2 regions of the Rossellomorea sp. RS05 genome follow, and region 2 is predicted to be linked to the other one. Evidence: riboswitches for the same ligand, from Rfam matches in the RefSeq annotation. Region 2 holds a riboswitch; the other holds the start of a gene.
What was found. A riboswitch is a leader RNA that binds a small molecule or an ion and turns the genes downstream of it on or off. The one in region 2 is predicted to bind S-adenosylmethionine.
Positions count from the first base shown of each region.

Region 1: another riboswitch for S-adenosylmethionine. It lies ahead of fbpA (Fur-regulated basic protein FbpA); the one in region 2 lies ahead of ABJ225_RS01505 (2,3-diketo-5-methylthiopentyl-1-phosphate enolase).

Region 1 covers NZ_JBDKWY010000001.1:712,285-724,472, reverse strand. The annotation lists gene ABJ225_RS03725 (amino acid permease) at 1-218, shown strand, start outside; gene hemG (protoporphyrinogen oxidase) at 204-1,592, opposite strand; SAM riboswitch class I at 1,748-1,852, shown strand; gene fbpA (Fur-regulated basic protein FbpA) at 1,935-2,132, shown strand; gene ABJ225_RS03710 (hypothetical protein) at 2,216-2,677, opposite strand; gene ABJ225_RS03705 (hypothetical protein) at 2,677-3,465, opposite strand; gene ABJ225_RS03700 (lysophospholipid acyltransferase family protein) at 3,610-4,191, opposite strand; gene ABJ225_RS03695 (hypothetical protein) at 4,345-4,593, shown strand; gene ABJ225_RS03690 (DUF2512 family protein) at 4,631-5,056, opposite strand; gene ABJ225_RS03685 (nucleotidyltransferase domain-containing protein) at 5,123-5,896, opposite strand; gene spoIIP (stage II sporulation protein P) at 6,004-7,110, opposite strand; gene ABJ225_RS03675 (spore coat protein) at 7,277-7,657, opposite strand; gene ABJ225_RS03670 (flavin monoamine oxidase family protein) at 7,759-9,228, opposite strand; gene ABJ225_RS03665 (hypothetical protein) at 9,395-9,616, shown strand; gene ABJ225_RS03660 (AAA family ATPase) at 9,672-10,421, shown strand; gene ABJ225_RS03655 (N-acetylmuramoyl-L-alanine amidase) at 10,687-12,132, opposite strand.
Region 2 covers NZ_JBDKWY010000001.1:279,113-291,300, reverse strand. The annotation lists gene ABJ225_RS01550 (YkvS family protein) at 53-232, shown strand; gene ABJ225_RS01545 (YkvI family membrane protein) at 285-1,328, opposite strand; gene ABJ225_RS01540 (efflux RND transporter permease subunit) at 1,553-4,576, shown strand; gene ABJ225_RS01535 (M3 family oligoendopeptidase) at 4,627-6,324, opposite strand; gene ABJ225_RS01530 (MarR family winged helix-turn-helix transcriptional regulator) at 6,442-6,891, opposite strand; gene ABJ225_RS01525 (aspartyl-phosphate phosphatase Spo0E family protein) at 7,086-7,310, opposite strand; gene ABJ225_RS01520 (1,2-dihydroxy-3-keto-5-methylthiopentene dioxygenase) at 7,489-8,001, opposite strand; gene ABJ225_RS01515 (methylthioribulose 1-phosphate dehydratase) at 8,016-8,645, opposite strand; gene ABJ225_RS01510 (2-hydroxy-3-keto-5-methylthiopentenyl-1-phosphate phosphatase) at 8,642-9,304, opposite strand; gene ABJ225_RS01505 (2,3-diketo-5-methylthiopentyl-1-phosphate enolase) at 9,304-10,506, opposite strand; SAM riboswitch class I at 10,577-10,678, opposite strand; gene ABJ225_RS01500 (pyridoxal phosphate-dependent aminotransferase) at 10,728-11,912, opposite strand; gene ABJ225_RS01495 (carbon-nitrogen family hydrolase) at 12,015-12,188, shown strand, end outside.

The DNA.
Region 1 (12,188 bases), 430 kb from region 2:
TCATTCTGCTTTCTTCCTTCAAACTTCTTGACAGGGACGTCATGAGGAACGGAGTGAGCCTCGTTGCACTGGGAATCTTGGTGTTGGCCATCAGCGGAACGTTCACATTGAAGGAGAGCAGATACGGATTCTATCTGAGCATGGTGCTACTATTGGTGATCGGCCTGGCCTCCCTGCTTTTCAGGAGCATGGCCTCACATCGTTCAAAGAAGTCGTGAAGACAGCTGCTCTGCTGTCTTTTTTCCGTTTTGAATGCAGGCACCAATGCCCACACCGTAATAGGAAGCACCCGCTAGCATGATCCCAGGGAATTCAACAGCAAGGCTTGTTTCCAATTGTCTTACTGATTGTGCATGTTCCAGGTTGTAATTGGGCATCAGGCCGGACCAGTCTGTTACTTCTTTTTGAATGGGCTGTACCTCTTTGAGTCCCATCGTCGCTTCTATATCCTTAAGAGCAGTGTGAACCAACTCTACCTCGGTGAGATGTTTAATTTCTTCCCAGTGGGGATTGGAATCCTTATAGAAAAGCCTGACGAGGAGTTGACTATCCACAGACGTGTGTTTCCACTTTCTACTTGTCCACGTGCACGCGTCGCTTTTCACTCCATCTTGATCTTTTGCAACGATGAACCCTGTACCATCTGCAGGCAATACGGTATCAGGAAGGGCGAATCCAAGGTAAATGCTTTTTAACGATTTAGTTTTAAGAAGGGAAAAGCCTTGATTCAGTTCCGGGTGGTTGAGGACTCCCCTTGCACGATTGTGTGGAATGGCTAGGACGGTTGCATCCGCTGATATGGTTTCACCATTGGTGAGTTCCAATGAATACACACGACCGGATTTCTTCAGGGTCTTGAGGCCGATCCCCTTGTACTTTTCTACGTGAGGCGTGCATTCATCCAGCCGATTGATGATGGCTGATAATCCGGTTTTAAACGAAACAAATTTTTTGTTGGATTTCCCCAGATGTTTTTCACGGTTGATCCATAGCCCCTTCATGATACTGCCATAAGTATTCTTATAATCCAATAAGTATGGCAGTGTGGAAGACATGCTCAGTGTATATAAGTCCCCTGAATATACTCCAGATAGCACAGGTGCAATCTGGTTTTGTACGAGCTCTTTTCCTAAGAAAAACTCCAGGAAATCCCCGATGGAATCTTCCTTTGTGAACGTGTCATTCACCGTTTCATAATCCAGTAGTGCAGCCCTTTTTCCTTCGTCGGAAATAAGCGTACTCTCCATCAGGGAATTTCTCGTCATGGGAATCCCAAACACTGAATCTGTTGGAATCTTATGTAGTTTGTCGTGCGTGTAGATGAACGATGTACCCGTTTCGTTATACACAAGTTCATCCATGAGCCCTAATTCCCCGACAAGCTCGAGGACACCCGGATGTCTTGACACAATTGAATCGGCACCAACTTCCATGATGAAGGGATCCGAAGCGATCGACTGGATTTTACCTCCAAGCATATCTTCTCCCTCAATCAATATCAGTCTTACGTCCTCACCTTTCAAGTATTCCTGAAAGTAGTATAGTGTCGTAAGGCCGGTGATACCTCCACCCACAACTGCCACTGTCTTCATCTCTTTCACTCCAAACCGCTTTATTCATTCTATTACATACGGTACCATGATTGACCGGGTAATACGAGTGATTCACTTCATTTTGTGTGTCTGAAATCGCACATTAAACCAAGTTGACAACTTGGTATACTTGGTTTATACTATATTTTATATAACGCTTATCAAGAGAGGCAGAGGGAATGGCCCTGTGAAGCCTCAGCAACAGGTTCCAATTCGGAATACTGTGCTAATTCCACAAGCAGGTGCTTGAAAGATGAGTCGAAGAGTCCGGGCAATCCTTCTTCTTATCCTGAAGAGGGATTTTTATATCCTCTTCCCAACCATTCATGAGGAGTGAGTATGATGGAAACCACGCAAAGAAGAAATGAATTGATCAATAAGTTGATCGTGCACAAAGTGTACAAAAAAGGAGAAAGACAGCTGTTCGAATTGACCCTCGAAGAATTGGAAGAAGAGTTTAGAAGCTTAAAAAAAGAATGCCATCCCCATACCGAGTCGGGCTCCATCCATTGGATCAATTGCACCAAAGTAACCGTTTAGACCGACGATGTCTTCCACATAAAGCAAGATTGGACCATTCAATGATGAGGCATTGAATGGTTTTTTATCGTTTGGTGCGTCTTTCACTCATTTCCGACCGCGGCAATCCCCAATGCATGATGTTCCCATAGCGTCCTGGTCACCCATTCTTCATCCTTTGACCGACAGTTGATAATGAGGATGATTTCAGATGGTTGATGATGATCTTCCAAAATCTGATTCCTCTCTTTGATCTTCACCAAGAACAGGTCGATGAGGAAACCAAGGACCAATCCGCTCCCTGCCCCGATCAACCCCCAATAGATCGGCCCCCATTCCAAAGTAAACCCACGACTTGTGGCAATAACCGAAAAGATCACGGCAAGGAACATGCCTTTATTGAGAAGGGAATGACCATCTGAATAATGGATGGAGTCAAAGAGCCTTGTTTCTCTCTGCCTGCTTTCAAGTGGAATGGCATATAGATCATCCAGCCCCTTCTCTTCAAGCTTGACGATGGCCATTTCGATGTAGGAAGAATGATTGAACGATGCGATGATTTGCACTATCTAACCCTCCATCCTTTGCCAATCAACAAGGATCCTTTTTGGTAATACTCTTTTAAAAGGGCGGACTGTTCCCTGTCAAAAAGTTTGTTATTCTCTACGACCCCCACATACGCGTCATAAATAGTGAAAAAGTAAAAGGATGGCATGTACAATAACCATTGTTTATCGAGTACGTTCACAGAGGTTTCCAATCTTCCCAAGATAAGATAATGAATCCCTTCCAATAGATGGGAATTACAGACATAAATAACAGTGGTCACAAGCGTGAAAAGCCCCGATATGATCCGGTGATTATAAAAATGTCCAACACTCGGTACGGCCATGGACCAAAAAAAAGCTGAAACAGGGCATCTCTTATCAAGATAGTTGATTTCAAGCGGTCGAATGACGAGCCTCCTGTTGATGGTCGACTTTTTTCCTTTATGGCTTAAATAGACTTTATTCAGGTCGACGGCGGTTCTGTGGCTATCCCATATGGCAAACAAGTACACCGGAATGTATAAATGCATGAACTGGATATCGAGAACGCTTTTTGCTGCGTCGATATCACCCATGAACGTGTAAACCATGGCTGTATTCAAGTGAATGGTCTGGTTGATATAGATCTCCCATATCACCAGGGCGAAACCTCTGAGGTATTTTGAAAGCAGAAGATGACCGAATCCTGGGAAGGCCATGGACCAGAGCGCAACAATCATGGGGTTCCTCAAATGAATCTGAGTGGTACCGAATATGCTGACGTACGCAAGATTCCCTTGTTCACCTGCATTATTCAACCGCCTCATAAGATCCCCTCCCTGCTTCATTCTTTGGTTAGTTTCTGCCATGGAATAGGATTCATACCTAATCAAATGAAAATATGGTATGAATCCTTTTCCAAATAAAAAGCTGTCTGTACAGATTTATTGTCAAATCTGTACAGACAGCTTTCAGCTTATTTTTTGGGCTTCTTTGATCAAGTCATTGATTTTCCCTGATAACACCTTTGTCTCTGCTGTCATTTGTTCCTTGTCCTTTGCACGTACGGTGTATGGTTGACCGATGACGATAACGACTTTATGACGGTTACGCAATAATTCTTTAAACGATGTCGGCCCGTGATAGGCTGCCGGTACAATTGGCACCCGGGAGAGGTTTGCTATCGTAATGGCTCCACGTTTCGCTTCGACATCCTCATCTGAACGGGTACCTCCAGGGAAGACTCCTACGATTGCCCCTCCCCGAAGTAGTTTAACAGGCTTTTTGATACTTGAAGGAGAAGGGTTCTCACGGTTCACAGGAAAGGCGTGAATCTTATGTAAAATAAAGGCGGGGATTCTCCGGTCGAATAGTTCCTTCTTTGCCATAAAGTGTACGGGTCCGGGCATACTGAAGCCAAGGGCGACGACATCAAGCCATGTTTTGTGTGAACATGTCACAATATAACCTCCCTCTTCAGGAAGGAGATGGGTATTTCGAATTTCCACTTTTCCAAAAATCAATTTTGCCAGATTTGCAAGAAATGAATACATGAGATCACCCCATCATCTAGTTTTAATACCTGGTACTAATTATAGTCGAAATCAGCCAATTTACAACTGATAATTTCATTTCCTCTCCTCACAGGCGTCCATCTGGTAAAATAAAAAAGGGATATTAAATCATGAACTCAAGGAGGAAGTGTAATGGATTCACAAGGGCAAGAAAAATTTTTATCTTTCATTTTACAACGCGTTCAAGATGGCAAGGAAGAAGAGGCAAAACTAATTCTAATGGAGAACTTCAAAAAGCAACAAGAAGGAACCTTCTCAGAAGAAGACGCACTCTCTTTCCTCCCCAGGATCACGCCATTATTAAAAGATGAAAAAACAAATGAGGTCCATGCTGTAGTAAAACAGTTCTCAAAGACATTCAATCAAGGCGACTCAAGTTGAAACATGCAAAAGGACGGTATGGGGGCATACCGTCCTTTTACCTTTCGTCCCGATCGAGGTCGGGTTGAAACTCTTCTGATGCCTCAGTTTGATAATCCTGCCGGTAAACGGGTGCAGAGGAATCAGGCAAAAAAACATTTTTCCTAAGATGATGGTGAAAAAACCACTCAAATGAGCTTACAGCCACTGCTGCCACAAAAGATCTTACAAGAAAGGTTTGAGAACCAGCCACCAAGGCCGAACTGAGAAAATACACCATGATCGAGCTCAAACCAAAATCTGCAAGCACCGCCCAACCATTCGTGGTCCTTGGCAGGAGATACAAATCACCAAGTAAATAACCGATCAGAACGAGCACACCAGTCAACGCAATGATGGAACCCATCGATAGACCTGTGACCCCTGCCAAAACCGTGTAGAGGATCAGGAATGTGACGACCAGTTTTAATAGAAATGCTGACACATACTTCAAGAACATCCCTCCTGCCTTTAGGATTTACATGGAAGAAGGGATTATGTATCAGACTTTCTACTTTCTTATGGCACCCAATGTACCGAGCATGGTATCCAATAGTCGGTTTCCAGGTTCATCTAGCCATACAGACCTGATCCAGTTTCTCTCAGCCTCAATCAACAACAGAATCTCATAGGCTGCCTGTTGATGTGTGAACGGACCTATAAGCCCCATGATTTTCTTCACTTTCCCGACATGTTCCTCCGGAAGACTAGCTTCGAGCGTCTTAAAGCCAAGCTGCGCCCTATCAGGATTATATCGTTGCAAAAGGACACTGGAGAAATTCCTCATTACGTGCTGTAACATTTCTGCAGCCCATAGATCGTTTCCCCTGCGCATGGCCTTGTAGTATTGAAATAGGAACCAGCCTGTGTCAACAGCAAAGTCGTGAAATTCGGCATCGGATAATAGGAGGTTTTGACCTTCTTCAAATGGACTCATCCTGCACTCTGGATCATGGATGACCTTGAAATAATCTTTTTGCTTGAATGTCTTTTTCGTCACCGTGAAGAGATCGACATGAAGCAGATCCTCATAAACCGCGATGATCTGTGGTGCGATGATGAACAAGTCATCATGGAACAGGAGCTTCCCATAGGCTTCCAAATGTCGAATCCGGTCCTGGACGAAAGACTCCAGATCCACTTCCTCGACAAGGCAATAAAGATCCACATCGGAGAACTCATCTTCCTCTCCCCTCCCCATCGATCCCTTCAAAAATATACTTTTCACCCGCTTATCTTTTTTCAAGCTTTCTGTGATGGCTTCGACAGCGATCCTTTGCTTCATCCTCGACACACTTCCTCTTTTTTTGAATATTACGCCATTATATTCCTTGTTTACGCTTTCTTCAATTCTTTTTTTACACAAAAAAAGAACGAGCCATTAAGGCCCGTTCAATTGTTTACTTCGACTGCATCTTTATGATAATATTCTGCAAAGATTTCTGCAAAAGCTTCTGTAGAATTGTACAGTTCCACCAGGTTATTTTCAACCCCGCCGAATTCGAGTAGCAAAGCCCTTTCCGTCAGATCCTGATTATAAACTCCATTCCCTTCTGCTTTTGTTTTGACGAATACCCCCCTACTGATACCCGGATACTCTTTTTCAAGCTTGGCGTGTAGGTCCCTGGCAATTTTCAAGTTCTTTTCATAATTCTTATTTTCCTTCCCGACGATAAAGAATAGGCGGGCGTATGCTTTTCCGTTAATGGTTTTAGTGGTTACTTTCTTCGGTTGTGAGTCGCGGTGTACATCAATGATATAATTTAGATCTTCGTCTTGGGCGATGGCTTCCTGGACGAGCCCTCTTGATAATTTATAGGATTCGTAATAGCTCCAACTCTTTTCTTTCAGTGCCTGGTTTACATCAGTTTTGTCTTGGATGGTCCCGATCCCTCTTGATTCCAATTCCTGTTTCAGCTTGGCTCCGACTGCGATGACGTTGACTTTTTCGTTCGTGCTGGCCGGGTCGCTCGATTGATTATTCTTTATGAGTGGGCTGAATGCTTCCCAGCTGTGGGAGTGATAGATGAACACTGACTTCTTGTCCACTTCCTTGACACCGTCGTCCTTCGAGTCATTCGCCTGATCAATCTGATCCTGATCAACTTCCTGATTGGTCAGCTGCTCATCGGTTGGGGCTGGTGATTCGTACGGTAGATTTGTAATATCTGTCCCTTTACCAGCTACCGCTATATGTGTATGATAATTTTCAATTCCTGGTATTTCCCTTCCGAATAAACTCCTGGGATCCAATAGGGATACATTCGTGACACTTTCAAGCCAATCGAAATCATGATTGAGCTGATCTTCATTGGCTATCCTCAGTCCCGTCATCTCCTGTGAAAGGAGCATAAGGAAGGTCTGTTTCGGAACCATTTCCGAGACAGAGGAGTACAGGAGGCTATCGACCTTAAGTTTGATGGCCATGGTGGAAATAAGCCAGATAGAGGCATACATCACGACGATTCCAATTATGACGACCCTTATGATTGCTTTCAATGAGACGGCAACGAGTGGAACTAAATTGTTTCGATTTCTAGGAAAATTCGGCATCATAAGATCTCCCATTTTTTAGTTTTACTAGTTCAATCTATGCTCCATTGATGAATAATAGAAGGGATAATTCCCAGCAAATAAAAAAAGCACCCCGAAGGATGCTTTTATACTAGAACCACCTGCAGCCACAGCGGCGGTTGCGGTTCCCACATCGATGGCCGCCGCCATCATATCGATCGCGATCATCATTTGCCGGACGGACCCAGCCGCTTCCAGGACTTACCCTTCTGCAGTCAGGACGATTGACATCTCTTCCACAGTCGTAGTTTTCAACCACTGTTTCGTTGACCTCCCTCGTACGTACAGGGTAGTAGTTTTCATTACGGATAATGGTACGGTTGACATTGATGATTTCAGTCGGGTGGATATTTTTGACGGTACGCGTTTTCGTACGGGTATTCACAACGCGCTGAGTAGGGTTTACGATGACTTCATCACGATCTCTATCACGATCAGGCGAAACTCTTCTGTTGTGTTGGTAATTTCCCACTTATTTTTCCCCCTTTCCTACTAAAATACCTTACTTGATAGAGTATGCTTCATAGAGGAAAAGGTGTGGGATAAGCTCCTATTTTCATAGATTTGGGTATGCTATCTTGCATTCAACTCGTAAGCAGCCCTGATTCCAGATTCAATAGCCCCTTCCATCCATCCGTGGAAGGATGAGGTATGCTCCCCTGCAAAATGAAGTCTTCCCTCAGGTTGCTGGATATAATCAGCAATATCCGTTTCCTGCCCAGGGGTGAATAACGTAAAGCAGCCCGCCGAAAATGGATTGACACTCCAATTGTATACTGCATAAGAGCTGATTTCCATGTAGACCCTGGGGCCATAAAACTTTTCAAGATCTTTCAGAACATTGGCAAGAACATCTTCTTTAGACATGCTATTCAATAGAAGGGCATTCTGACCCCAACTGTAGCTCGCCAGAAGGACTCCGGGCCGGCCACTGCCGATCCCGTTACTCGGCACATACGTGAACCGGGACGGAAGATCTGAGGTGATATTGCCGATCTTCATTTCCTCCCAGAACCTGGTTTTAAACTCTATACCAACCTTGACCGCAGGGACATTGGTCAATTCCGTTATGGCTTGCCACTTCTTAAAGGAAATAGACTGATAGGGTTCAATGTCAATCGTCTGCAAAACCGTGAAAGGAACGGTCACCAGGGCAAAATCCCCCCTGTGGACGCCAGGTTCTCCGTTGCGTGTATATACTTCAACGCCGTCAGGCCCCTGCACGATCCGGTAAACTTGTTGATTCATGAGCAGGTTTTCTTTCAATTCTTCCTTGAAGGCATATGGAAGACGATCATTTCCTCCTGTGATCTGATTGAATTTCGTTTCTTTCCTGAAGATCGGATAAATGATGTCGGTGAGAATATCGGCAAATGAAAACTCCGGGAATCCTTCTATCCCGAGGAGCACGCTGATCATTCTGATGGCATTGAGAGAAAGGGGGTTTCCGTAGGGACTTTCCCGCAGGAATCTGCCCATTGAGTAATTCGAGAATTCCTCAATAAGGCGTTTGCGCTCCTCCCTGCTTCCATTCTGATAAGCTTCGATGAACGGTTTGGTCGTTTCCAGGAAAAGCTGTTCCGCCGTCTTGCCTTTTTCGAATTCGTTCAGTGGAAACTCTAAAACATCCGGATTGTTCTCATACTCTTCAACCGTTTTATAGACCCCATTCACATACAGCTTGTCGTATGGCGTAGTGTTCAAAAAGGCATTGGTCGGCAGGTTGAACATGCGGATGTACTCCATGACCAATCGATGGTTATCCGGAATCCTCATGGCTCCCATATCAAGGTAGTTCCCCTTAGAAAAAGGGGAACGTTTCGTATACACCCTGCCTCCCAGCCGTTTATTACCTTCCAAAAGTGTGACATCATGTCCAGCCTTCTTCAATAATGATGCTGACACTAGGCCACTGAGTCCTGCCCCTATGATCAAGATTTTTTTCTTCCCTTTTCCCTGCGGCAGGCCGCGTTTTATGATGGCGAGCATGTCGTCAGGATAGTCAGGAGACCGTGTCTCCGACCTGATTCTCCACTGATTCATATTCCCTCCCCCTTTCTTTATCCCATCATATGTGCGAGAGGCCAACCCTATACGCAAGAGAACATGCGTTTCTTTTTGTGGATATCTCTGTTATACTGAGGATAGTCATTGGGTCTAAGAGACTGTATTTAGTCAATCCCTTTAGTGATCAAAGGGGGGGAAATCTATGACACGTGATGTTGTAGTCAAACTTTTAAAAACGATGAAGGAGTTCGATGAAAGTGAAATCACTCATACCTTCATGAGTGAAGAACCCAAAGAGATCTCCATTTCATTCGACAGGGAAGGGCAGCTGTTTCTACTGAAGACTGATCCCCATTCTGTAACCTACTATTCAGACATCGAAGACCTCACTTCCATCATCCTGGAACTGACGTCATCCTCATAAGAACAAGTGGGCATCATGTTTAAATGATGTCCATTTTTATTATAAGGAGGTTTTTATGCATACGTTCAGCTATCTGAGAAGCATTATGTTAAAAAGAGAAGAGGTTCCCTCATTTGACCGATACCCATTTAATATCCCGAGCATCCGTACTCTCGACGAAATCAACCTGGACCGTGATGTGACCTTTATTGTCGGTGAAAACGGTATGGGGAAATCAACCCTTCTCGAATCAATAGCTGTGGCCCTTGGATTCAACCCTGAGGGAGGCTCCCTCCACCTTCAGTTTTCAACGTTTGATTCACACAGTGACCTTGATCAATATCTCCGTATCATCCGTGGTCCCAAAAAACCCACAGATGGCTATTTTCTACGTGCCGAAAGCTTTTACAATGTAGCCACCCAGATTTCAAAACTCGATGAAGACCCTTTTGGCGCACCGATCATTGATTCGTATGGCGGCAAATCCCTTCATGAGCAGTCCCATGGGGAAGCATTTTTCTCCACATTCATGAATCGCTTCCGCGGTCACGGGGTCTATATCCTGGATGAACCGGAAGCTGCCCTTTCCCCACTGCGACAAATGTCTATGCTGACAAGGATCCATGAGCTCGTCAATCAAAAATCGCAGTTCATCATTGCCACCCACTCCCCTATTTTGATGGCCTATCCCTCCTCAACCATCATCGAGCTTGGCGAAGACGGTGTAAGGGAAAGGAAATTGGAAGAAGTCGGACATTACCGTATCATGCAACAATTCTTCAATGATCATGAAAGAATGATCCACCATTTGTTGAAAGACGATTAATATTCTTCTAAACGAAGCTGAGACAAAACTTAAAAAGTACAGGTAGAGGTTCTTTAAACGGATTATGATTGCCACGCAAGGCTTCGCTTTCCGCGGGTAGTCCATGAGCCTCCTTGGTCTCGCAGCAGTCTTCTCATTCAACCACTTAAACAATAAAATGGCCATGAAACAAATAGAAAACCCGAACTAACGTTGCCTTATCTCAGGCAAGTAGTTCGGGTTTTACTATGACTGGTACATGTTTGTCCCAGTCTTTTTTGTGCATTTATTTAATCGTCAGCTGTTTCATCGCATCTTCCATCAACAAGGTCTGTGCCTTTGCCGACGCAATGGAATCGCTCAAATTCCGTTCATGCAGAGCCAAAACCATTTGACCGTAAGTGGCTCCGGGCACGGCCCATTTTCCGTTTAACTCTATCCAATCTCGGGCGATCCCCCTTTTCACCAGATTAAAACGTGGATCTACTAGTTGAATGCCCGCTGGCAATGGAGAGGTGGTCGTATAAGCGAATAGATGCTGAAGGTGGGCGTGGACTCCTTCTTCGGCTGTCTTGAATTGAGCACCATCCACACCTGGACCAGTCGTCCCGATACCGGCATAATTATTTTGAGAAGCTTTGACTTGTCCAGTAAATCGGAAGAAGTTCGTCTCATGCAGAGCTTGGGCAAACGCTACATCACCCCGAATGCCATACAATCTTCCCAGGGTGATATAATAGGTTCCCAGAAGAGGTGCAGCAGGGTTCACCTTTCTTGCAAACTCATCGAGTTGATGACCTTTCAACACACTTTCACCCAGGATGGAATACCCCGGTTTTGAAGGAGCCTGTGGCGGTAGGGTCGGTTTTGGGGTGGACGTTGGCGGAGAGGTCGGCTTTGGCGTATTTGTTGGTTTTGGTTGGGAGACGGGAGGAATGGATGAAACGGCTCCTTCAACGACCAAAAAGGCATCAATCTTATACCCCTTCAACGTTTGAACAAGATTTTCAGCATTCTGCCGATCGGCAAATGCCCCTGCTTGAACCCGGAAATATGTTTTTCCATCTAGAAGAAAAGACGTGATGAAAGAATCGATTTTTCTGTTCGAAAGCTCTTCCACCCTCTCTTCAGCGTTCTTCCGATCACCGAAGGACCCCGCAATCACTTTGAAAATGGCCTTTTGTGCATCAGGCAGCGCCAAGGCTTTGGCAAGCCCTTTTCCTAATCCGGAGACTACATCTGATCGGAATGCCGTTGACTGCATCAAGGCGACGTCGGTATCACGATCGATGAAGAGAATCTCCACTAATAGAGCATTCATGGTTGTTTCCCTCAATACATGAAAGTTCGCCCTTTTCTTTCCTCGGTCCACCACATTATATTTGCTGATGGATGAAACGATTTCATTGTGTATGGTAGATTGGAGGGATACCATATCATTTGATACCCTTCCATCATAAATATAGCTTTCGAACCCTGTCCCACCCCCTGCGTTATGGTGGATGGATAAAAAGAAATCAACTTCCCTGGCATTGGCAAGTCGGCTTCTTTCCTCTAAAGATAATTCCCGGTCGGATTCACGGGTCATGATCACGTTGACCTGATAATGTTCCAGCAGGAAATCTCTCAGTCCGAGAGCTATAAGCAGATTATAATATTTCTCTTCATGGCCTTTATAGCTTGCCCCGGGATCGCTTCCACCATGACCGGGATCAATCATTATGACCTTCACTTGTTATTTCCTCCTTTAATCGTTACTACTATAGTATATGCAGGATTATACCAGCT
Region 2 (12,188 bases):
TCAAAATATTAATAATCGTTTGTAGATTTCTGGTAAAAAGGAGATGCCTCTAATGAAAAAAGCGGAGATTGGGAATGTCATTGAATTTAGGAATGGGTTAAAAGGAGTCGTCGAGAAGGTGAATGAAAACTCAGTGATCGTAGATTTAACGTATATGAAGAACTACCGGGATCTTGAGTTAGAGGAAAAGACCGTTGTGAATCATAAAAATTATACCGTCGTGGAAGCATGAGTCGCACAGAACAGGCCGTCAGGGAACTGACGGCCTGTTCTTATCCATATGATCAAGGTACTGACTTATGTCCCTTCTTCCAGGCAACCAAGAGCATAAACAGGATGCTCATATACCCGAATAGCGGATATAAATAGGATAGCAAACGGCTGTATTCAAAAAAGCTCAGGCTGTAAATCACGACAATGATCATAGTGAATACAAAAACTCCCGGGATGGATAGATAGCCCGAAAGCTGTTTTTCCAGACCGAAGATACCGCCAATGACCGACGTGAAGATTTCTCCATAAATAATAATGATATAGAGAAGATACATGCCTGAAGCAAACGTCTTCATCATGACCGCCATGGGAATCTCATAATGGGTGACATCGGGGATCAGGCTAAGCGTCAGATGACTGGAGATGAGGATGACCGTCAACAGGACACCTCCAAGGTATCCGCCATATTTGATCATATTTCGGTCCTTTAATTCACCGGCGATCGGAACGAGGACCGCTTGGGCCATGGCAAGGTTGAAAGCCACATAGGCAAAGGGTGAAAGCACCGTCTTCCACCCCAGACCGTCATCTCCCTTTGAGAGCACCATGCCGAGATCAGGCTGGTGTGTGAAGGAGACATAAAGCAGATACAAATTGAAAAAGATCATCAGGGGCACCACGATGGTATTGACTGCAAATAGTCCCCTGGTCCCCACAAGCATGGTCAGGAACCCTAGACCAAGCGTAAGAACAATACCGAATTGCCTCGATTGACCCAGTTGTTCTTCAAAGACTGCTCCCGCCCCTGCCACCATCACCGCTGAAACCCCGATCAGCATGAGCATCATCAACAGATTCATCCCTTTTGAGAACCACTTGCCGAACACATATTCATTGAACTGCTCATAAGATCTCGCTTTGATATCATGGCTGATCACGAGGATTTTCGTACCGAGCATAATGAACAGCCACCCGCTTACCAGGATGCCCACTAATCCATAAACCCCGAATCTCGTAAAAAATTCAACAATTTCCCTTCCAGTTGCGAATCCGGCACCGATGACCGTCCCCACGTATACGGCGGCGATTTGAAAAGCGCCCGATAATCGTTTCATTCCATCACCTCGTACTTCTACTCTTATAACTGTATGTACAGGCCCCCCGAATCAGAAGTACAGATTACACCCGTTTGTTATGTCTATTTAGAAATAGTGTAAAACGAACATATTCCTATGGGCTTTTTTATGCCTTTGTCATTATAATAAATATAAGTCTTGTGTCCCTTTCCAACATATGAGGGATCACATAAATGAAAACCATACAGAAAAGAGGAATCCACTTGAATTTTTTTACCCGTTTTAGCCTGAGGAATGCAGTAGCGGTCTTTATCATTTCATTCCTTCTCATTCTCGGGGGGTTGTTTTCGTTCCAGAAACTTAAACTGGATCTGCTCCCGAATATCGAGTTTCCTCAGCTTTCAGTTGAAATCGTTTACCCTGGGGCTTCCCCCGACGATCTTGACGATAAAGTGACATCGGATCTCGAGGAGAAATTCAAAGGTGTTGAAGGAGTAAAACAAGTATCAAGCTCCACCTACGAAACGATTTCTGTCATCAACCTTGAATTCCCTTTCAATACAGACATGGATGAAGTGGAAAGGAAAGTGGACTCCCTCATCTCTGACAGCGACCTTCCGGATGAAGTGACCACCGATATCAGCCGTACCTCATTCGGAGCGCTTCCAATCTTCAATATCTCACTATTTGCAAAGGACAATGCTGATTTACAGTCCCTGTTGCAAGATGACGTCATTCCTGAATTGAAGAAAATCGAGGGAGTCAATTCCGTTTCTGTCGGTGGACTGAAGGAAGAACTTCTTCAAATTACCATCGATAAAGATAAAGCAGCTGAAAATGGACTCAGCTTGACGGATATCAAAGACCAGATCAATGAAAAGGACCTTTCTTTCCCCGCTGGGAATCTCGATGGGGATAACATTCAGGTCCCTGTAAGGGTGCAAGAGAAAGTCGATACCATCAACCAGTTGAAAGAGATTGTCCTAACATCGAAGGTCAATCCACAGGCTCCACCAACATCCCTTGGTGATATTGCCAAAATTGAAGAGGTGACCGACCGTCCTGAAATCACCCGTTATAATATGGAAGATTCATTCTCCATGGCCATCACGAAAAAGCAGGACGCCAACACCGTGGAAGTAGCTGATCAGGTTCTTGACGTAATGAAAGATTACCAGGATGACTTTAGTTATGCCATCGGATTCGATTCGGCAGACGGAATCAAAAAATCCGTTGAGACCCTGGTGAAAGAAGGTCTTCTCGGCGCCGTATTCGCCTCTCTGGCCGTTCTTCTGTTCTTACGGAATATCCGTGCGACAATCATCGCCATCATCTCGATTCCCTTGTCGCTGCTCGTGTCTTCTATTTTCCTGGCTCAGCTCGATATCTCACTCAATATCATGACCCTCGGGGGCATGGCCGTGGCAGTGGGACGCGTAGTGGATGACAGTATCGTCGTCATTGAGAATATATTCAGGCGCGTCAGGAAATCAGGTGAAGAGATCAACGATAAAATCATTGAGGACTCGACAAAAGAAATCCTGAAAGCCATCACGTCGTCAACGTTGACGACAGTGGTCGTATTCCTTCCGCTTGGATTCGTCGGCGGAGTGACGGGAGAGTTCTTCCTTCCGTTCGCATTGACCATTGTATTCTCTCTGCTCACATCCCTGCTTGTTGCCATCACCATCGTTCCGATCTTGTCCAAATTCTCATTCAAGAAAGTTCCGCCAGAGGAAAAGGAAGGGAGACTACAACGATGGTATGCACGGGCAATTGAGTGGTCGCTGAACCATAAAACCGTCATTATCGCCCTATCCCTTGTCACCCTTCTCGGGTCTTTTGCACTTGCCGGTAGGCTGGGCTTCACCTTCATTCCAAATGAAGAGCAAAAGCAGCTCGTGGCAAGTGTCCAACTCCCTTCATCCACTTCACTTGAAAGGACCAATGACGTGTCCATGAAGCTGGAAGAATTCTTCGACGGGGAAAAAGAAATCAAAGAAGTGACGGCAGGTATAGGTAGCCGTGATTTCCAAACTGGATTGAAACGGAAAAACCAGGCCAATTACTTCCTTACCCTCGATGAAGATACGAATGTAAATGCTTATCTAGAAGACTTGCAAAAGAATATGGAAGACATTGTATACAAAGATGAACCAGATGCAAAACTCGGCGTCCAGGAGCAGCAGACTGGTGGGCCTCCAAGCAACAACAACGTGGACATCGACCTCTTCTCCAATAATCTTGATTCCCTTCAATCTGCTGCGAAGGAAGTAGAAGCGTACATGAAGGATCAAGATCAATTGAAATATGTGAACAATAACTTCTCTGAAAAACAAAAGCAGATCATCATCGATATCGATCCTGAGAAGGCCGCAAAAGCGGGCGTGTCCGGATTCCAAGTGCTCGGGACCGTGACGGACCAGACAGAACCCGTATCTGTCGGGACTTTGCCACTGGACGGGACGGATCGAAAAGTACAATTAAGCTATGAGGATCAAACATCCTCCAAAGAAGAACTTGAAGATATCACCCTATTCACTGCGAAGGGGCCTGTCCCACTTACAGATATCGCGAAAATTGATGAAGTCGAAGGCTACACGTCCATCCAGAAGCTAGAAGGAAAGATCTATGCGCGTGTCAGCGCACAGATCTCAAGTGATGATATCCGTACCGTGTCACAAGAAACAGTGGATGGTGTGAAGAAGCTCGATCTTCCTGATGATGTGTCATTCGAAGGTGGAGGCGGAAGCGACGAAACGGTACAGACGTTCCAGGATCTCGGTCTCGCCATGCTGATCGCCATCGGTCTCGTCTACATCACCATGCTAATCACATTCGGGAAAGCAAGGATTCCATTCATCATCCTGTCATCCCTGATCTTTGTGCCGATCGGATCTCTGCTCGGACTGTCGGTCGCCAATGAACCACTCAGCGTATCGGTCATGATCGGCCTGCTCATGCTGATCGGGATCGTGACCACCAACGCCATCGTCCTCGTTGACCGCATAGGGCAAAACAGGGAACAAAAAGGAATGACCATCAGGGATTCCCTGATCGAAGGGGGCAAAACGAGGCTCCGTCCGATCCTCATGACGGCCTTTGCGACGATTACGGCCCTTCTACCCCTGGCGTTCACAACATCATCGGGTACGCTCATCTCCAAGGGGCTCGCCATCACCGTGATCGGCGGATTGACGTCGTCAACCCTTTTGACGCTCATCCTTCTACCGGTCCTGTATGAAGTCTTCTTCTACAAAACAGTAAAGAAAGAATTGAAAAAATAAGTATGACAAAGAGGCAGGCGCCTATTGCGCCTGCCTCTTTTCCTTTGCCCTTATAACGATTGATCATCCACTTCATTAAGCCATTTCCGGATCGGAGCGATCACCTTCTCAACAGTGCCTTCCACAAAAGGAGAGTCGAGCTGGACCGCCTCAAGCAGCTCCAGGAAGGACTTGCTCCCACCTAGCTTACAGAGATCCAAATAAGATGCCCACGCACTCTCACGATTTTCATTCATCTTTTTGAAGAATTGGAAGGCACAGATCTGAGCGAGGGTATAATCGATATAGTAGAACGGAGAGTTGTAAATATGCGACTGCCTCTGCCAGAAGCCACCATCCTCGAGGTATCCGAAGCCGTCATAATCACGGTGGGGCAAATACTTCCGTTCGAGGCTCCTCCACATCTGCTTCCTCTCATCTGGAGAAGCATCCGGATTCTCATAGACGAAATGCTGGAATTCATCCACGGCCACTCCATAAGGAAGGAACATCAACGCTTCACTTAAATGGGTGAACTTATATTTCTCTGTATCTTCTTTGAAGAAGTACTCCATCCACGGCCATGTGAAGAATTCCATGCTCATGGAGTGGATCTCACTCGCTTCATAGGTAGCCCAGTGGTATTCAGGGATATCGTAGCCCCTGCTTTTATATACCTGGAAGGCATGCCCTGCCTCATGGGTCAAAACGTCGATATCAGCAGACGTCCCGTTGAAATTGGAAAAGATGAAAGGGGACTCGTATTCAGCGATGTAGGTGCAATACCCACCTCCTGCTTTTCCCTTTTTCGCTTCAAGGTCCAATAGGTTGCGGTCGAGCATGAACGAAATGAATTCAGCCGTCTCCGTGGAAAGTTCCTCATACATCCGTTTCCCGTTAGCGATGATCCATTGGGGATCCCCTTTTGGATCAGCATTGCCCGAAGAGAATTTAAAGCCTTCATCATAAAATGTAAGATGTTGAAGACCGATACGATCTGCCTGCCTATCCTTCAGCTCGACACAAAGGGGCACGATGAATTCTTCTACTTGACGTCTGAAGATCTCCACCATTTCCGGTGTATAATCCGTCCTTGTCATCCGGTGATAGCCTAGTTCGACGAAGTTATCAAAACCGAGGGTCACGGCGATTTCATGTCGCACCTTCACCAGATCATCAAAAATCCGGTCCAGTTCACTTCTGTTCTCTTCAAAGAAAGAGGTTGTAGCTGTTGCCGCCTGCTTCCTCGTTTCCCGGTTTGGAGATTGGCTGAATGGCCCCATCTGGGCAAGCGTCCTCTCCTCCCCTTCAAAAGGAATCTTGGCCGAAGCCATCAGCTTTGTATATTCTGAGGATAGCTTATTCTCCTTTTGGAGGAGTGGGATGATCTCAGGTGAGAAGGTTCTGATTTCACTTTCTGCCAGTGAAAAAAGTTGGTTGCCCCATTTCTCCTCCAATTCTCTGCGATACGGGGACTCAAGCAGTACATGATAGAATTCTGTAACCAGACCGTGCATCTCAGGGGACAGTTCATCCATATAGTCTTGTTCCGCTTTATAAAAGCTATCGTTCGTATCGATGGAATGACGGATATACACGAGGTTCTCCATCGTATCGACTTCCATGCGGATCCTATTAATCTTCTCTATAGCTTCAACCTGCTGGGACATGCTTTCACCTTTTTTCAGTTGATTCAAGGCTTCATAGAATCGTTCTTTTATCTCATCGAGTTCCGGTCTGGCGTATGTATACTCTTCAAATTTTTTCATTGTGACCTCCATTTTGTATAGAATCTATCAGGGCTCTCTAGTACTTCGCCAATGATTGTGCATTTCCTTCCCTACCTCTACTTTTTACCATGAAAAAAAGCCTGCTTTTGCAGGCATTCAGTAGGAAAGATCTTTAATCGACAACCCCAATTTCTTGAGGAGTCCAATCGCTTCCTCTTTTTCATCCGGAGTAAGGGTGGACATCAGTTCATGGATCCTGTTCTCATGATCGGGGAAGATACGGTCGATCATTACCCTGCCATCTTCCGAGATTTGAGCGTATGTGACCCTACGATCATTCGGACAGGCTACGCGATTGAGAAGGCCCTTCTTTTCAAGCTTGTCCACGACATAAGTGATGCTCCCGGACGCAAGAAGGATCTTTCCTCCAATCTGTTGGAGGGGCTGATCTCCTTTATGATAAAGGAGTTCCAGGACGGCAAATTCCGTAGGATTCAATCCATTTTCCTGGATGTGTTTATTTATTTCCTCATTGATGGCTTTGAAGGCCCTCGATAGAACAATGAATAGCTTAAGGGATTGCTTGGATTCACTCATAGTTTTCATTCCTTTAAATATCTCGGTTTCAAACTATTATACAAATCTGCCGTGTTTTTGTCAAAGGAACTGACATTGTTTTTTCCAATACTTAGGGTCTAACGGAAAAAGGACGCCCTATTATGGACGTCCCTTAAGGTAGTAGTCGATGTGATGCGTGTTTTCACGGAGTGATTTTTCTGGAGGATTTCTCAGATGTCATGTTACGATGCGGGTCTTTTGAGCAAATGTCTACTATAGTATTCCATTTCGGCCTCGCTTCGATCCAGGGAAGCCTTATCATACTCATTCAAGAGGCGATCAAGTTCCTGACTGCACGCCAAGGTCTCTCTTGCACCAAGACCGTGCGTTTCCCCAAGAGCGATCATTTCCGATCGCTTTTGATTGATCTTCAGCAATAACCACTTTCTTTTCAGCATTTGGTTCATCCATCTAACCCCTTTTGATAGCTTGCTTTATTTGAGCATTATCTCAGGGTTTACCAGAAAAGTAAATAGAACCGCAAAACAAGACAAAACAATCAGTTATAGCCGAAAATTCGACATTGACTGCCATATTAAAACCCGTTCCTATCAAGAAGGGAACGGGTTTTAGTATGGGTGACCATCAGTAGATCGGCACCCATCCTTCTTTCGTAACGAAGATTCTCACAGCCACTACTTTTTTGTCATCTGATAGTGTGAAATAATGGCGGATGTTCTCCGGTACGGATATAAGGTCCCCAGGATTCAGGTGGACTTCGAAGAAATCACCATCGCTTCCCTGGATGATGAATACCCCATGACCACTGACGATGAAGCGGACCTCGTCATCCGTATGGTGATGTTCCTGCTGGAAATTCTTCAACAGTTCCTCAAGGTTCGGTGTACTGTCTGATAATGAGATGATATCCCACGCTTCATATCCCCGTCTGGCTGAAATATCTTCAATTTCATCCTTGAACGTTGTGAGGATCCTTTCTTTTTCCACGTCAGCCAAATCGAATTTTTCTTGAAGATCGCCGCTCAATTTCCCGATGTCCCAATGTTCATAAATGACGCCTTGCTCCTCCAGATACTGTATCACTTCTTCTTGATTTTCGATGACTTTATTGCTTCCTTGGACCTTGATTGTTGTCATGATTTTTCCTCCTTTTATGATTGAAGTTGAACGGTGGATTTTAGTGATAAGAGAGAAAGCTGATATTGAAATAGGAACTCAGATGCTTCGAGAAGCTTTTTTGCTTCAAAACCGCTCCGTCCCCAAACCGTGATCCCATGATTCCGGATCAGCACGGCGCCGGCGTCTTCATTAACATGATGGGAGAAGGCGCTCGCAAGGGTCGGAATATCCGCGTAATTCGGGATGATGGGAATGATGAGTTCATCATCTTGTCCCCATTTTCCAAACGCTTTTATCAATTCTTGATTTTTGAAGGTGATCTCTCCCTGATCCCCATAAAGCTCACTGACCACATTATTGGCTACGGTATGCACGTGGAGGGAACAGACTGCCTGGGTCCCTTTGAAAATATGCGTGTGGAGGAGGGTTTCTGCTGAGGGCTTGAGTTTCGTTTCCTCCAGAGGATTCCCGTCCAGGTCAACGAGTAGGAAATCCTCTACCGTCCTTTTCCTCTTATCCTTTCCGCTGGCGGTTACCAGGAAGGCACCAGTGGCCGATCCGGCCTTGATGGCCAAGTTGCCTGAAGTGCCCATGAACCAGTCACGGTCTGCGAGTTCCCCCTTGATGGTGGACAGCTCTTCCCACTCTCTTTGGTAACTCATGCCCTCACCCCTTCCTTCAATGCCTCTATACAGTCATGGAATGTTTCAAATGGGATATGGGGAATCCCCAATTCATTGCAAGTGTCAGCAAGATAATCCCTCGCAAGCACCTTGTCAGCCACCTTGGCCATCTCCAAGTCTGTTACAGAGTCACCGATGGCAATCACTTCTGCACCATCCGGTATGGAAAGGGAGCGGAGGACGGACGGTTTGCAGCATCCGCATCCTCCATTCCCGCATTGCCCATCACAGCCATAGGGCCAGTTGATGGAAATGAAGGGACCGGTGAAATCCGCTTCATTGCAGTAGATTCCTGCAAATGGGCCATATCCGTCCAGGAGTGGGCGGACAAAGAAATCGATCCCTCCACTCACGATATATAACGGGATTCCTTCCTCTTTCGCAAATTGAACAAAGTCCCAGAACCCTTCCCGGATGACTGCCGTATGTAAAAGATAGTCCACGAGCTCATCTTTTTGTTGGGAAGGCAGAAGTGCGAACATATCCCCTACCCCTTTCTCGATCGACATCGTCCGGTCAAGTATGGCATCTTTGAGTCCTTCCCATTCCGGAGGGGCAAATTGCTTCATGAGGGAGATGATATTATCTGTTTTCGTAATCGTTCCATCAAAATCACACAAGATGATCCGTTCCGTCATCAGCCCTTCCCTCCCTTGCTCCACAAGCTTAGAGCGACTCTAAGCTCTTCTCCCTGGACTTCTTCAAAGGGAATTCCCGCTTTCACCGCTTCAATTGCCTGTCGGAAGGCGAGCCCTCCGCTTACAGCACCTCCCGGATGTCCGTGGACGCCGCCGCCGGCATTGATCACACACTCCTCACCAAAATCCTCCACAAGATGTGGTACCAGTCCTGGATGGATACCTGCCGATGGGACAGGGAATGTCTTTTTGAACGGTGAAGGCTCATCCGTCAGCTCTCTACTGATGGCGAGTACTTGATCTTTCTCCAGTGCCACACTTCCATAAGGGGAAGGGAACAAGGAAAAATCCGCTCCCGTCATCCGTAAAAATTTCCCTAGCCATAAGGAGTAGGCGACTCCATGATGGGGAGCCTGGGCAACAGCTCCTGCAAAGGCGGGATGGGCCATGAGCGGAAGTCCGATGTTTTCATCTTCCCTGAGTTCTTGAAGTACATCGAGAGAATAAGAAAATACGTTGAATAGCAAGGCATCCGCCCCAAGATCCCGTGCTCTTCTTGCCTTATCGCGAAGCTCAGACGTCCGTCCGGTCAGGTTCACCGCATAGAGCGTCCTCTTACCTGTCTCCTGCTGCACCTCATCAAGGATCCTCCTGCCGTTTTTCACCCGCTCTTCAAAAGGCGTCAGGTGGTTATCAAAAAGGATTTCATCATCCTTCACCAGGTCAACACCTCCGCGAGCCTGGGCACGCAGCTGATCTTCCATGTAAGCGAGATCCCTTCCGATCACTCCCTTGAAAATGCTCATGAGGAGGGGGCGATCCTTGACGCCTGCAAGTTCCCTGATCCCCTCGATACCGTACCGTGGTCCCGGATAGTGACGGTTGAGATCGTCACTGAATTCAAGATTGATAAGCTTTACCTGACCATCCAGGGAGAGTTTCCCGAAGACCGTTGTCAGTATCGCAGGGAGATCATTTGAATAATTGCCACCGGGGTAAGCGATCGAAATTTCTCCCACCCCTTCACCGGCCTCTTCATTGATGGAAACGACCCTTCCCTTGAATTTCAGCAGTTGCTCTTGTTCGAGTTGGGGAAGGTCTGTCCAAGAGCCCACTGTCAAGCCCAAGGCGATGCCTTCTGCCTTTTTTTCGAAAGACCCTTTTGCCCCTGGCAATCTATATGTTGCAATCACTTCACTCATGTTCTGCCTACCTCCTTATACAATCAAAAAAGCCCCTTCCGATAAGAAGAGGCTTTCAATCCATCACTCTATCTTATCTCCCAGCGTCTGCTGCAAGAATTAGCACCGTGCTCGTAATGAGTCGGTTGCCGGGCTTCATCGGGCCAGTCCCTCCGCCTGCTCTTGATAAGAATCTATTCATTTGGTTTCCAGTAGGATTATTGCATCGATCGGGAGTCCTGTCAATCCCTATTATCGAACAAATGTAAATTTTCAATCCTTTCCACTGCTTCCTGAAGCCTTTCCTCACTGGTAAGGAGACCTACCCGGACATACCCTTCCCCGTGATCCCCGAAGCCGATGCCAGGCGCCACGGCTACATGGGCCTTTTCAAGGAGTAGGTTCGAGAAATCCATCGACGTGAAGCCTTCCGGCACTTTGAGCCAAGCGAAAAATGAGCCTGCCGGTGCATCCACATCCCAACCGATGGATCTCAATCCACCGATGAGGGCATTCCTTCTGCTTTCATAGGTCTCAAGCTGGGCCTGGACGCACTCCTGCGATCCGAGGAGCGCCGTCACCGCTGCTTCCTGAATGGCGCCAAAGAGGCTCACATACATATGATCCTGCATGAGATTGATGGCTTCTATCACACTCTCGTTCCCGACGGCAAATCCTACTCGCCACCCCGCCATATTATACGTTTTGGAGAGAGTATAGATTTCAATGCCGACATCCTTAGCTCCATCTGTTTCAAGGAAGCTATTGGGACGCTTGCCTTCAAATCCGATCGCCCCATAAGCAAAATCGTGTACCACGCAGATATCATGGCTACTTGCCAATTTTACCGTTTCCTCAAAAAAGGCTGGTGTGGCTACTGCTCCCGTCGGGTTATTCGGATAATTCAGGAACATAAGCTTGGAACCGTCGAGTTCGGCTTCACTAAACCGGCTGTAATCGGGGAGAAAATCATTTTCCTCAAGTAGCGGCATCAGCTTCATCTCCGCTTCTGCAAGTGCCACCCCTGATAGATAATCAGGATACCCAGGGTCCGGAACCAGCACGGATTCACCCGGATTCACCAGGCACTGCGGAATCTCCACGAGACCCGCCTTCCCCCCGAAGAGGATAGCTACTTCTTTGTCAGGATCCAGTTCCACCCCGTATTCCCTTTTATAGAAAAGCGCTACCGCCTCTTTGAAAGAGGCCATCCCCCTGAAAGGTGAATAGCGATGATTCAATGGGTTTTCGGCCGAAGCCTTCAAACTATCTACAATATGTTCAGGTGTGGGCCTATCAGGGTTACCCTGCCCAAGGTTAATGACATCGTGTCCTTCATTAATGACACGCTGAACGTTGGCTGTCAATTCAGCGAAAAATTGCTTTGGCAGCGAATCGAGGCGATCCGCATATGGGAATGTTTTCATCTCTTCACCTTCTGAATGTTCAAATATTCTTCACTTTCAAATTCTAGCTACAAATGATATAACGGAAAATAACGAATGTAAAGTAAAATCTTACAATTCCCAATGAAAGGTGCTGATCATATGAAGATCGGGCTCGCGCAAATGGACATCCGGTTTGGAGATCCAAAATCCAACTACGCACAAGCAGAAAGATGGTTTCAACAAGCAGAAAGCGAACAATGCGATATCCTTGTCTTCCCTGAGCTTTGGACAACAGGATATGACCTTAAGAGGATA